2 regions of the Rubneribacter sp. genome follow, and region 2 is predicted to be linked to the other one. Evidence: predicted binding sites of a transcription regulator. Region 2 holds the regulator's gene; the other holds the start of a gene.
The links. Region 2 encodes LexA, which represses DNA repair genes until DNA is damaged. Its sites were predicted from a motif close to CNAACANNTGTTNG; they were not measured.
Positions count from the first base shown of each region.

Region 1 (6,815 bases), on a different contig from region 2:
GATCCCGGTTCGGCGGGGAGATGGCGCCCGGGTGGCGAGAAATCACCGAAGTCGGAAGGCGCGGACGCCCCCTCGCGCTGCGGCGGAGGCGAAGCCCTTGGTCGGCGAGCGCGCGTTGCCGTCGGAGGGGCCGTCCGCGTCGTCCTATCTTCCGACTTCGGTGATTTCTCGCCAAAAACGGGCTTCCTCTCTGCTGAGCCGGGGTCGACTCAGGCCGGGCCGGCCTGCCGGGCCCACCCGTCGGACAAGGCCCCGCTCGGCGGGCGGGGAGGGCCTCGCCCGCCAGGCGGCTAGGGCCTCACCCGGCGCCCGACGAGGGGAGGCTCGGTCCGGGGTTCGGCAGACGCCGGTTCGCGTCAATCATGGTTTAACAAAGAGAGCTCTCTGCTCGAGTTCGAACGACGTGCTCGGCTCCGGTGGGCGCTCGGCCTTTGGCCTACCACAGGCCGAGCGCGTGCTGCATCCCCAGGCTGACGGCGGCGATGGCAACCCAGCAGGCAAACCCCATGAGGATGGGCTTGCCGCCTGACTTCACCAGGCGCACGACGTCGGTGTTCAGGCCGATGGCGGCCATGGCCATGACGATGAGGAACTTCGAGAGCGTCTTGAGCGGCTCGAACAGCGCCGGATCGACGCTGGCCGCCGCGGCGACGGTGGTGACGATGGACGCCGCCAGAAACAGCACGATGAACAAGGGCAGCGCGCGACGCAGGCTGAAGTTGCCCAGCTTGCCGGCGGGCTTGACCACGCTGCGCTCCCGGGCTTCGAGCGCTGCCGGATCGCGCTCTTCCCGCCGCGCCATCCAAACGCCCAGCGCGAGCGTGATGGGGATGATGGCGAGCGTGCGGGTGAGCTTCACGATGGTGGCGTGGTCGAGCGCGCTGGATCCCGGATGCATGCCGTCCCAGGCCGCCGCAGCGGCCGTCACCGACGAGGTGTCGTTCACCGCGGTGCCGGCGAACAGGCCGAAGCCCTCGTTGGACATGCCGAGCGCTCCGCCGAGCGAGGGAAAGACGAGGGCAGCCAGCACGTTGAACAGGAAGATGACCGAGATGGCTTGGGCCACGTCCTCGTCCTTGGCCTTGATGACCGGCGCGGTGGCCGCGATGGCCGAGCCGCCGCAGATGGACGAGCCCACGCCGATGAGCGTGGATATGCCCGCCGGCATGCGCAGCAGCTTGCTCAGCACGTAGGCCGTGATGAGCGCCGTGGCGATGGTGGAGCAGATGATGGGCAGCGACGTGAGGCCCACCTGGGCGATTTGCGCGAGGTTCAGCCCGAAGCCCAGCAGCACGACGGCCGCTTGGAGCACTTTCTTGCCGGTGAACGCGATGCCGGGCTGCGTGCGGCGGCGCGCGGGCTGCTTCCACGCCACGGCGATGGCCATGCCCGCCAAGATGGCGAACACCGGCCCTCCGACGATGGGGAGCGCCTGCCCGAGCAGCCAGCAGGGCGCGGCGATGGCAAGGCAGGCGCCCAAACCGGGCGCGAGCGTGCGGATCTGTTCCACGAAGCCTTCCTTTCGGCTTTGACAATGGGCGACTTTGGCGAAGGTGATTCTACCGCGCCCGACGGTTGACGGAAGGGAAAAGTCTTCCCGGCCCGAAAATACTTCGCATCGTGGGTCGGGGGGGCTTGAGCCGCCGGCGCCGGGAGTTGCCGGCGCCGGCGACAGCGTCGGTCGCGGCTGCCGGGGGCGGTGGGTTGACGAACTGACGGCAGACATATCGAAAAAATGGGGTCCCGGATTCCTTGCCGTTACAGGGGGAGGGGGCGCGAACGGCGCTCGTGGACCCTGGTTTGAGGTCCCGGACGCAAAGGCAAGGCCGAAGCGAGCGCGAGGAGAGAGCAAAGAGGGAAGCAAGAGCCGGGAGGGAGCAAGAGCCGAAGGCGGCGAAAGCCGGGAGGCGCAGGGGCGCAGACGGGAGCCGCAGGCAAGGGTTGCGGACGGGAGTCGTAGGAGGGAGCCGCAGGCAAGGGTTCGGGCGTGAACTACAGGCAGGAGCCGCAGGTGGGAGTTGCAGACGGGAACCGCAGGCAAAAGCAGGGGCAAGCCGCAAGCGGGGCTGCGGGCAAAAGCCCTCGAGCGGACGGCTCGTCATCCTCCGCAACAGATTGTTAACGAACATCTGTTCATGTCATTGTGATTGTGCTACACTGGGTGCCTCGCATTCGGGAAGGGAGCACGCGTGGCGCATCTGTCAAATATCGAAGGCATCGAGATGGAGGGCAAGCTGCCGGAGGTGCGGCTGGCCACGACGCCGTTCAAGGTGGTGTCGCCGTTCGAGATGTCGGGCGACCAGCCCCAGGCGGTGGAAAAGCTGGCGTGCGGGGTTGAGGAGGGTCTGCGCTACCAGACGCTTCTGGGCGTGACCGGCTCGGGCAAGACGTTCACCATGGCGAAGACCATCGAGGCCGTGCAGAAGCCCACGCTGGTCATGGCGCCGAACAAGACGCTCGCGGCCCAGCTGGCAAGCGAGCTCAAAGAGTTCTTTCCGGACAACTCGGTGGTGTACTTCGTCTCCTATTACGACTATTACCAGCCCGAGGCGTACGTTCCCTCGTCGGACACCTTCATCGAGAAGGACGCCTCCATCAACGAGGAGGTGGAGAAGCTGCGGCACGCGGCCACTTCGGCGCTTTTGTCGCGACAGGACTGCATCGTGGTGGCCAGCGTGTCGTGCATCTACGGCATCGGCAGCCCGATGGACTACGCGGGCATGGCCGTGTTCGTGGACAAGCAGAAGGAGATGGACCGCGACCAGGTCATCCACGAGCTTATTGACATCCAGTACGATCGCAACGACTACGAGCTCAAACGCGGCACTTTCCGCGTGCGGGGCGACTCGCTCGACGTGTTCCCGCCGTACGCCGACAACCCGGTGCGCGTTGATTTCTGGGGCGAGGAGATAGAGGCCATCACGGAGATCGATCACGTCACAGGCGAGGTGCTGAACGAATACGAGGCGCTGCCCATCTGGCCGGCGTCGCACTACGTGACGGCGCGCCCGAAGATGGACCGGGCGCTCGGCACCATCCGCGACGAGCTGCGCGAGCGCCTGCAGCAGTTCAAGGCCGAGGGCAAGCTGCTCGAAGCGCAGCGTTTGGAGATGCGCGTGAACTACGATCTGGAGATGCTGGAGACAATGGGCTTCTGCTCTGGCATCGAGAACTACTCGCGACACCTGGACGGTCGCGAGCCGGGCGAGCCGCCCTACACGCTCATCGACTATTTTCCGAAAGACTTTCTGTGCATCATCGACGAGAGCCACGTGACCGTGCCGCAGATCCGCGGCATGCACGAAGGCGACCGCTCGCGCAAGATCACGCTCGCCGAGCATGGGTTCCGGCTGCCCAGCTGCCTGGACAACCGCCCTTTGCGCTTCGACGAGTTCGAGGCGCGCGTGCCGCAGTTTGTCTACGTGTCGGCCACGCCGGGCGACTACGAGCTGAAAGTCACCCAGCAGCAGGTGGAGCAGATCATCCGCCCAACCGGCCTGCTCGACCCGGAGATCATCGTGCGCGGAAGCGCCTCGCAGATAGACGACATCATAGACGAGGCTAAGGAGCGCGCCGTCCGCGACGAGCGCGTGCTCATCACCACGCTCACGAAGAAGATGGCCGAGGATCTGACCGACCATCTGCTAGACCAGGGCGTGAAGGCGCGCTACATGCACTCGGACATCGCGACGCTCGAACGCGTGGAGATCCTGCGCGATTTGCGCAAGGGCGAGTTCGACGTGCTGGTGGGCATCAACCTTCTGCGCGAGGGCTTGGACTTGCCGGAGGTGTCGCTTGTGGCCATCCTCGATGCGGACAAGGAAGGGTTTTTGCGCAACCACCGCTCGCTCATTCAGACCATCGGACGTGCAGCCCGCAACGTGTCGGGCCAGGTCATCATGTACGCGGACAAAACCACCGACTCCATGGACCGGGCCATTGCCGAGACGCGCCGCCGCCGCGCCATCCAGATGGCTTACAACGAGGAGCACGGCATAGAGCCGCAGACCATCCGCAAGGCCATCAACGACATCATCGGCTACGTGACCGACGAGATGGGCAGCACCACCGCCGAGCAGGTGAACAAGGAGCTTGCGGAGCTTTCGCGCGAGGAGGTGCTGCGCATCATATCGTCCATGGAAGACGAGATGGCCGCCGCGTCGCAGAACATGGACTTCGAAGAGGCCGCCCGCCTGCGCGACCAGGTGGTCAAGCTGCGCACGCAGGTGGAGGGGTCGAGCGAGGAAGACGTGCTGAAGGACCTCAAGAAAAGCGCCCGCAAAGGCAGCGCCTTCGGCAACCGCAAGAACGCCGCCTACGGCAGCGCGCGCCGGTCGTAGGCGACGGGGTGCAGATTAGGGACCGGTTAGGGCTGGGGATAGTGCGGGTGGGTTAACCAACTGGATGCGGACGGTGTTGTTCGCAGCTAGTCGCACTCGGTTTTCTTGGCTCCTTCGATGCTCTTGGGCGCCTCGCGGTCGAGCGCGCGGATGCTCTTCGGCAGGTAGATGACCGCGCCAAGGGCCAGGCACGCCAGGCCGTCCACCACGAAAAACGGCGCGATGCCGATGGTTTCCGCCAGCGCGCCGCCAAGCGCGATGCCGATGGGCGAGGCGAACGAGATGAGCGCGGTGGTAAGCCCCATGGCGCGTCCCATCTTCTCCTCGGGTACGTTGCGCTGAACGAGCGTGATCATGGGGCCGTTGTACCATGCGCACGCCACTGCCATGATACCGCACAGCGCCACGAAGGCCGGGAAGGCGGTGGGTGGCAGAAACCCGCAGGCCGTGGTCGCCGCCCCCACGATGAGCGTGGCTATGGCGATGAGGCGCGCGAGCTTCTTTCCGCCTCCGGAGACCATGAGGATGCCCGATCCCGCTATCATGCCGATGCCGAACACGGCCTCGGCAAGCGCTGCCATGTAGCCGTCGCCGTTGAAGTGGTCGTAGGTCATGAGCGGGTAGATGGAGCTCAAGGGCGCGAAGATGATCATGCCGAGCATGATGCCGCAAAGCAACATGAGCAGCCCGCGGTTCGCGGCCACGGCGCGCCAACCGTCGCGCAGGTTGGCGACGACGTGCTGCCCTTCGGCGGCCTTGTCGCGTACGGTGGGGATTTTCGCCAGGGCAAGCCCCGCCACGGCGACGAGCGCGCCGAAGAAGTCGAGGAACATGACCGAGTGGAACCCGATGGCGGTGTAGAGCAGGATGCCGAACGCCGGCGCGCCGATGGAGGCCATGCTCATGAGCAGCTGGTCGAGCGTGTTGATGCGCAGCAGGTGCCTCTCGGGCACGAGCAGGGGCATCGATGCCATCATAGCCGGGCTGTGAAGCGCCTGGCCCGCGCTGCGCGCCACCACGAGCACCACGAGCAAACCGAGCGTGACCTGTCCGAACAAGATGATGATGCCAAGCGCCAGGGAAACCAGCCCCACGCCCAAATCGGCGGCGATCATGATGAGCTTGCGGTTGTGCTTGTCGGCGAAGGCCCCGCCGAACGGCGCGATGATGCCCATGGGGAGATAGGCGCACACGCTCATGGCGGCCAGCGCCAGCGCGCTGTTCGTGGTCTCGGTGACGTACCAGACGGCCGCGTAGCCGGCGGCGTAGCTGGTCACCATGGAGACGGCTTGGCCGGCCCAGATGATGACGATGGTGGCGAGCCACCGCTTCGGCAGCGGCGTGCCTGCGGCGCTCAAAGGCGTAGGATGGTCGGTCATGGGAACTCTCCTTGCTGTGCAGATGGTCGAACGCATCCCAGCGTGCGGTAGCGGCGGCGGTTGCGCCACCTATTCTGGTTGGAAGCGCGGCTGGGACGAGGGAAACCGCGCGTTGCGCGGCGCGCGCAGACGCGCGATGAGGAAAGCGGATCGCGAGGCGACTGCTAAAAGCGCGGTTGCAGCTGTCCGGCCACGTGAAACAGAGCTCCTTGAGATCGGGTGCATGAGGCTTTTAGTGTAGCATAGTTGGTTGCGCTTCAAGCATGATCCGGCAGGCGGATAGGCGTCTTTCTGCCAAACCACCGTTGACGAGAGCCCGCGTTCGCCGAGTCTCGGGCCGAGCTTCCCCTGACCGGGTGCTTCGAGGGTCCTCTATGGTTCGGCGCTTCGGAAAGCCCCGCTCAACGGGTTGGACCTTCCGGGGCGCCGGCGGGGCTTCGCGTGGCGGGCTGGCCCGGTTCGCGCCGACGGGGGTTTAACAGAGAGAAAGGTCTCCGATGGCGAGAAATCACCGAAGTCGGAAGACAATTGCTCGATTGTCTTTAGCTGCGACAAGAAACGCCTGATCGGCGATCTTGCAGTGCCCCCAAAAAGACTGCAAGGGCCGTCCGATCTTCCGATTTCGGTGATTTCTCGCCATCGGAGACCGATTTCCGGACCCAATGCGGGAAGGGGAAGGGGAAGGGGAGCTCTCGGTGGCTCTCTTGGGGCGGGGTCCTACGAGGGGCAAGCTTGCTTGGGGCGGGGTCCTACGAGGGGCGGGTTCTCTTGGGGCGGGGTCCTTGCGAAAGGAGGGCTTGCTTGGGGCAGAGTCTTACGAGGGGTTCCCCTGTCGCAGAGGCCGGCGCGGCGTCCGCTTGCGTCGGGTGAGGCACGTTTCGCCTGCGACACCTACGGCAGCTCGGGAAGGCGCAGGTTGAGGTCCACGGCGGTGGGGATGCCGGCCACGCGGCCTGTGTTCGTGTACTGCCAGTAGGCGAAGTCGAACTGCGCGCTGGGCGCGGTAACGTCGTACTCGGCGAACCACACGGGCCGCTCGCCGAGCGCCGCGCGGTCGTAGCGCGCCATATCGCCTTTGTTGCCGTAGACCATGGTT
Region 1 covers NZ_CBDTNW010000025.1:3,909-10,723, reverse strand. Annotated here, with positions in the region: gene ACWKY3_RS01440 (YeiH family protein) at 437-1,510, opposite strand; gene uvrB (excinuclease ABC subunit UvrB) at 2,190-4,340, shown strand; gene ACWKY3_RS01430 (MFS transporter) at 4,427-5,719, opposite strand; gene ACWKY3_RS01425 (glycoside hydrolase family 25 protein) at 6,611-6,815, opposite strand, start outside.
Region 1: uvrB (excinuclease ABC subunit UvrB) is a predicted target of LexA. The motif match lies at 2,123-2,136, and genes of this name have one in related genera.

Region 2 (6,815 bases):
TCGACTTCTCGTCAGGCATTGCCCACTCTCCTATCATTGCATTAGAGTAACTCTAATTAGAGTTACTCTAATGCAATACGTTTCAAAAGGGGAGAAACGTGAAAGCCTCTCCTCGCTCAGAGGCTGACACCGCTGCTCCCAAACCCACCGGCACCGCGCTCCGTTGAAGAAAGATCCTCAACCTCCTCAAGCGTCATGCGGGGAACCTTCACCACGACAAGCTGCGCCACGCGGTCCCCCCGCCTCACCTCGAAGGCGTTGTCGGGATCGGTGTTGAGGAGAATGGCCTTGATCTCGCCTCGGTAGTTGGAATCTATCAAGCCGGGGGCGTTCACCAAGGACACGCCATGCTTGGCGGCCAGCCCGCTGCGCGGCAGCACGAGTCCGGCGTAGCCGGGAGGGATGGCCACCGCAACGCCGCATGGGACGAGCTTCCTCTCAAGCGGCCCCAGCACGCAGTCCTCGGTCGCCCGAAGATCGATCCCCGCGTCGCCCTCGTAAGCGTAGGAGGGCATGGGCAGGCCGTTATCCGTTCGAACCGCAGGTATCTTGATCTCATCCATGTCAGCGCAACCCCTCGAGCGCGGAGGCGAACTCCTCCACGTTTTGGAAATCCTTGTAGACGCTGGCGAACCTCACATAGGCGACGTCGTCGAGCTTCGCCAGGCGCACCAGCGCCATGTCCCCCAGCTCCTTCGAGCGGATCTCGCTTTTCGAAGCGTTGCGCAGCTCGGTTTCTATGCTGTCGATGAGCGAAGCGATCTGATCGGGTGATATGGGCCGCTTCGCACAGGCCATCAGCAGGCCGCGCATGAGCTTTTGACGATCATACGCCTCAGATGATCCATCCGCTTTGGTCACGAGCAAGGGGTTGTCCCCCAAACGCTCGTACGTGGTGAAGCGCCGGCCGCAATCCAGGCACTCGCGTCGGCGGCGGATGGCCGTACCGTCTTCCGACGGGCGGGAATCGACCACCTTGGATTCGGTGTTTCCGCAAGCAGGGCAACGCATAGAGGACAGCTCCTTCGGTTGACGTAGGCCAAGCCTAACATACCAGATATAGTGCCTCAATCGAAATGCCGCTTCCCTGCAAGAAAAACCCACCGACACGCGCCTTGACGCCGCCGCCTACAGCCCGAAGACTGCGCTCGCCATCGCCAGGGCAACAAACGCGAAGCCAGTCACAACGGCTTGGCTGACGGGAACACGGTCGAAAGCCTTGCCGCGCGCGGTGCCATAAGCCAGGCTCTGGAGGGTTTCGCTCGACAGACGCCTCCCAGACGTCGGCGTCGCGGCGCCCTCAAGCCTCTTTCGCCCGCAGGCGTTCGTGGGGAAATCGATGACGATCCCCTTCGGAGCGAGCCCGTGCGTAAGCCCCGGATCCAGCGCCGACGTGCCGTCCACAGGGCACCGCAGATCGAAATTCCTCATTTTTTGCCTCCTTGGCCTTGCGTAGAACCTATGTTCGCGTATATAATAGAGCGAACATAGGTTCATGTCAATAGAAAAATTGAACATATGTACGACCCGAGGAAAGGAAGGGCCATGACGGGAAAAGTGACGAAACGCCAGCGAGCCGTGCTCGACTGCATCGAAGAGTGCATCCGGGAGAAAGGGTACGGCCCGACGGTGCGCGAGGTCTGCCAAAGCCTGGGGCTCTCCTCCCCCTCCACTGTGCACGTCCACCTCAAAGCCCTTGAGGAGAAGGGCCTCATCAAGCGCGACCCGCTCAAGTCGCGCTCCATCGCCCTCACCTATCCGCTCGAGGACGCCTCTGCGGCGTCGAACATCGTGCAGCCCAGCTTCGGCAAGATCGTGAACGTTCCGCTCGTCGGCAACGTTGCCGCTGGCACTCCCATCCTGGCCGAGGAGAACATCACCGACACGCTGTCGCTTCCTACCGACATCGTGGGCGACTCCCCCTCTTTCCTGCTGTCGGTGCGCGGTGAGAGCATGATAGAGGCGGGCATCAACGACGGCGACTACGTCGTGGTCAAGGAGCAGCCTGTCGCCAACAACGGCGACATCGTGGTGGCCATTATCGACGACGGCGCCACGGTCAAGCGCTTCTACAAGGAAAGCGACCACATCCGCCTGCAGCCCGAGAACTCCTCCATGGATCCCATCATCACAACCGATTGCTCCATCGCGGGCAAGGTGGTGGCGGTGTTTCGCCGCCTGTAGGGTCTGCGCGCCCGCCCTTTAGGCGCTCGCGATCCGCGCACCCATACGGGACGGAGGTGCCTGAAGCGCAGCGCCGCCCTCCGCCATCGAGGCAGAGCGGAGGGCGGCGCGCAGGGAAGAGCGTTTCGCCTATTCGCCCCCAACTGCAAACCGACGGAACATCCCGGCGTAGGAGGGCGAAGCCAGCATGGTGATACGCGTCCCGCCCTCTTCGTGTGCCTCGGATAGGATACGGCAGCGCTCGTGCGCCACCGACACAAGGTCGCCGCGCTCGTACGGAACAAGAACCTCGAGGCGCTCGTCGTGCGCCGAGGCGATGCGCGCGATGTGATCGACGAGAGCCTCTATGCCCTCCCCTGTGGCCGCCGACACGATTTGCGCCTGAGCATGACGCGACTCGATGGCGCCCGCATCCTCGGCGCTGACCAGATCGCATTTGTTGAACACGAGCACGCGGCGCAGGTCCTGGGCACCAATCTGCTCGAGCACGTCCTCGACAGCGGCTATCTGGGCCTCACGCTCCTCAGACGACGCATCCACCACGTGCAGCACAAGATCGGCACCTGTGATCTCGTCGAGCGTGGACTTGAACGCCTCCACAAGCGTGGTGGGCAGCTTCTGGATGAAACCGACCGTATCGGTTATGGTTATCTCGCGTCCTTCGGGCAGCTCGAACCTGCGCGTGGTGGAGTCGAGCGTGGCGAACAGCTTATCGTAGGCCAGGACGTCGGCCCCGGTCAGACGATTGAGCAGGCTCGACTTGCCGGCGTTCGTGTAGCCGGCCAGCGCCACTTTGAACATGCCGCTTTCGTAGCGACTCTCGCGCTGCACGGCGCGCACCTCAGCCAGGTGCTTGAGCTCGCGCTTGATGGACGTGATGCGCTTGCGCACCATGCGACGGTCCACCTCCAGCTGGCTCTCACCTTCGCCGAAGCGCGACCCCACGCCGCCGCCCATGCGGTTGGAGGCAAGGTGCGCCCACATGCCGCGCAAGCGCGGCAGCAGGTACTCGTTTTGGGCGAGCCGCACCTGCAGCCGCCCCTCGCGACTGGTGGCGTGCAGCGCGAAGATGTCCAGGATGAGCGCCGTGCGGTCGATGACCTTCACGTCCTTGCCCACCGTCTTCTCGAGGTTCGCCTGCTGCGACGGGGTGAGCTCGTCGTCGAACACCACGAGGTCGGCGGCGTGAGCGCGCGCAAGCTCGGCCACCTCCTCCGCCTTGCCGGTTCCGATGAAGGTTTTGGGGTTGGGCGCCTCAAGCCGCTGGGACGTTGTCGCCACCACGTCGGCACCGGCGGTGTCCGCCAAGCGCTCAAGCTCGGCCAAGGAGGAAGCGAGCGGCCATTTCGCCCCCGGACGTTCGACGCCCACGAGCACCGCGCGCTCCCTGCGCTGCTCGGACAAAGCGGCCGCGCCGCGCGAGATGGCGGATTCAAATTCGGACATAAGGCGATCCTTTCCCGTAAAGCGCGTGCGCAATCAGCATCGCGCAGGTTCTCCGAGCGCATCCAGGGCTCGCTCGACAAGCGCCTCCACGTCGCCGTCGTTCGCATCCACCCACCGGATGCGCCTATCCTTGCGAAACCAGGTGCGCTGCCTCTTCGCGTAGCGCCGCGTGGCCACCTTGACGCGATCGACGGCCTCAGCGAGCGTCGATCGCCCCTCGATCGCGTCCGCGATCTCCTTGTAGCCGATGGCCTGCGGCGCGGTGACCCCCTCTCGGAAACCCTGCGCAAGCAGCCCCCGCACCTCCCCCACCAATCCGGCCTCCACCATGGCGTCCACTCGCGCGTCGATGCGCGCCCGCAGCACGTCGGGATCAACCGCCAGCCCCACGAACGCTGCGGGGACCGCCTGGGGGATCGACGCAAGCCGTGCGCGCTGCGCGGCGTAGGACCCCCCGTCCTCCAACAGCTCGAACGCGCGGATCACGCGCTTCACGTCGGCTGGCGGGATGAGGGCCGCGCTCGCCGGGTCGCGCGCGTCAAGCAGGCGCCAGAGCGCTTCGACGCCCTCGTCCTTGGCGAGACGCTCGTAGCGCTCCCGCACCGGGTTGCCAACCTGGTCGCCTTTGGGAAACTCGTAGCCGTCGATGGCGGCGCGCACGTAGAAGCCGGTCCCTCCGCACAGGATGCAGCGCGCCCCGCGCGCGTCTATCTCGCGAAACCGCTCCCTCGCAAACGCCTGGAACAAAGCCGCCGAAAACGGCTCGCCGGGATCGACCAGGTCGAACCCGTGATGGGGCACTTTGCGCTCATCGACGGGAAGCTTGCCGGTGCCGATGTCCATGCCCCGGTAGATCTGCATGGAGTCGGCGCTCACCACCTCTCCCCCAAGCCTCAGGGCAAGGGCCTGCGCAAGCTCGGTCTTCCCCGAAGCCGTGGGCCCCACGACGCAGATGACAGGCGAGCCCAGCTCAAGCACCATCCACAACCTCGCCGGAAAGGTACCAGGTCTTCGCCTCGTCCACCCGCACGCGCACGATGCTGCCCGCCAGCTCCTCGGCCGATCGTCCGGCGGGAAGGGGGGCGTGCACAGTCTGGTTCTTGGGGCTTTTGCCGGACAGCAGCAGGGCGTCGCGCTTCGAGGCGCCCTCCACCAGCACGTCGACGATGGACCCCTTGTCGCGCTGGTTCGCCTCGAACGCACGCTTCTGCACCATGTCGACCAGGCGGTCGAACCGGCTCTGGACCACCTCGTGCGGAGTCTGATCCTCCATGGAGGCAGCCGGCGTGCCCTCGCGCTTGGAGTAGATGAACGTGAACACCTGATGGTAGCCCACTTCGTCGATCAAGCGGCACGTGTCCTCGAAGTCCTTGGCCGTCTCACCGGGAAAGCCCACGATGACGTCGGTGGACAGCGCGACATCCGGACACGCCTCGCGCAGCTTCCGCACAAGCCCCAGGTAGTGCGCGCGCGTGTAGCGGCGGTTCATAGCGGCCAGCACCGTGTCGGAACCCGACTGAACAGGCAGGTGCAGCGCCGGCATGAGCGAGCGCAGCGTGCCGAACTTCCCTATCACCTCGTCGGTGAGGTCCTTCGGGTGGCTTGTGGCGAACCGCAAACGCTCGATGCCCGTGGCGTCCAAGGCGTCGAGGACAGCGGCGAAGCGCGGGGCCCCGTACAGATCGCGCCCGTAAGAGTTCACGTTCTGGCCCAAAAGCGTGATCTCCTTCACGCCGGCCGCCACATAACGCTCGGCCTCCGCGACGATGTCCTCAAGCGGCCTCGATTTCTCGCGGCCGCGCACATAGGGCACGATGCAGTAGGAGCAGAAGTTGTTGCAGCCGATGGTGATGGGCAGCCACGCCGCCCAATGATGCTCGCGCGCCGTGGGAAGCTCGGTGGGAAAAGACGAGGCGGCGTCGAGCACCTCCACCTGATGCCCGCCCTCCGCAATGGCCGCCTCCAGCAAACGCGGCAGGGAGGCCAGGTTGTGGGTGCCGAACACCACGTCAAGGTGCCTCAGCTCCTCGACGAGCTTCTCCCCGTCGCGCTGCCCGATGCAGCCGCCCACAGCCACGATGCGCTTCGAAAGGGGCGAACCCGCGCGCAGGGGCACGTTTTTGAGCGAAGCCACCTGGCCGTACAGGCGCGTGTCGGCCGCCTCGCGCACGCAGCAGGTCATGAACGCCACAACGTCGGCGTCCTCTATCGTCTCGACCGGCAGGGCCCCCAGGCCCTCCAGCATGCCGGCGATGCGTTCGGAGTCGTGCTTGTTCATCTGGCATCCGAACGTGCGGATGCAAAACGTCATGTTCGTGAAAGGGGTGTGCATGGTCCTCTGCGTTCTCTAGCGGTCGGTCGGAGCGATGCGGCCGGCGGATTCGGAGACGCTGACGCCGCGCAGGTAGCGGGGATCTATCGTGAACCGGATGGCCGTGCGGTACTCGCCGTCGATGACGATGTCCGCGAACGACGGCACGCAGGCTATTTCGATGCCTATGGGAGACAGGAAGCCGCGCGAGATGGCGATGGCCTTGACAGCCTGGTTCACCGCACCCGCGCCGACGGCCTGTATCTCCACGCAGACGCCGTCTTTCACCATGCCGGCGATGGCGCCCGCCACGGAAGCCGGGGAGGATTTTGACGATACCTTCAGGCAGCCGATGTCCGAAGTGTGCTCAGTTGTGGGCATGCATGTCCTTTTTCGTGTTTCGTTGCATGTGCGTTTGCTTCGACGCCTGTGCGTCCATGGACCGCACCCAGGTGCCCCATCATTCTACCCATTCGCACTATGGCGCGCAACCAGCCTCTATGCAGATGTCGTGAAGGGGCCGGGTGGCAATCCTAGCGCGTTTTGACGACAGGGACGAACACGCGGACGCCGTCTTTGGAAACGCGCACCTCGGGGGCCACGTCGGGTTCCAGGTAATAGGCGCGCGCCAATTCGGCGAACGCCTCCCCCACCCTCCGCGAGAACTCCTCGAGGTCGGCGTCGTCTATCCTGAGTCCGCGCGCGTCGAAGCGGGAGTGCTTGGTCGCGCGCGGCGCAGGCCGCGCCGCCTCGGGGCGCTCGTCCCCCTCTATCCGAATGCGGCTTAAGATGGGTGCGAGGGGCGCGATCTCGCCGTCCATGATGCGCCGGGCGCTCCGCTCCGACAGCTCGAGGCCGAGAGCGGCTGCCTGAG
Region 2 covers NZ_CBDTNW010000145.1:29,613-36,427, forward strand. Annotated here, with positions in the region: gene ACWKY3_RS10630 (MerR family transcriptional regulator) at 1-19, opposite strand, end outside; gene dut (dUTP diphosphatase) at 117-563, opposite strand; gene nrdR (transcriptional regulator NrdR) at 565-1,011, opposite strand; gene ACWKY3_RS10645 (hypothetical protein) at 1,129-1,431, opposite strand; gene lexA (transcriptional repressor LexA) at 1,546-2,184, shown strand; gene hflX (GTPase HflX) at 2,314-3,630, opposite strand; gene miaA (tRNA (adenosine(37)-N6)-dimethylallyltransferase MiaA) at 3,664-4,611, opposite strand; gene miaB (tRNA (N6-isopentenyl adenosine(37)-C2)-methylthiotransferase MiaB) at 4,601-5,962, opposite strand; gene ACWKY3_RS10670 (stage V sporulation protein S) at 5,978-6,322, opposite strand; gene ACWKY3_RS10675 (ATP-binding protein) at 6,475-6,815, opposite strand, start outside.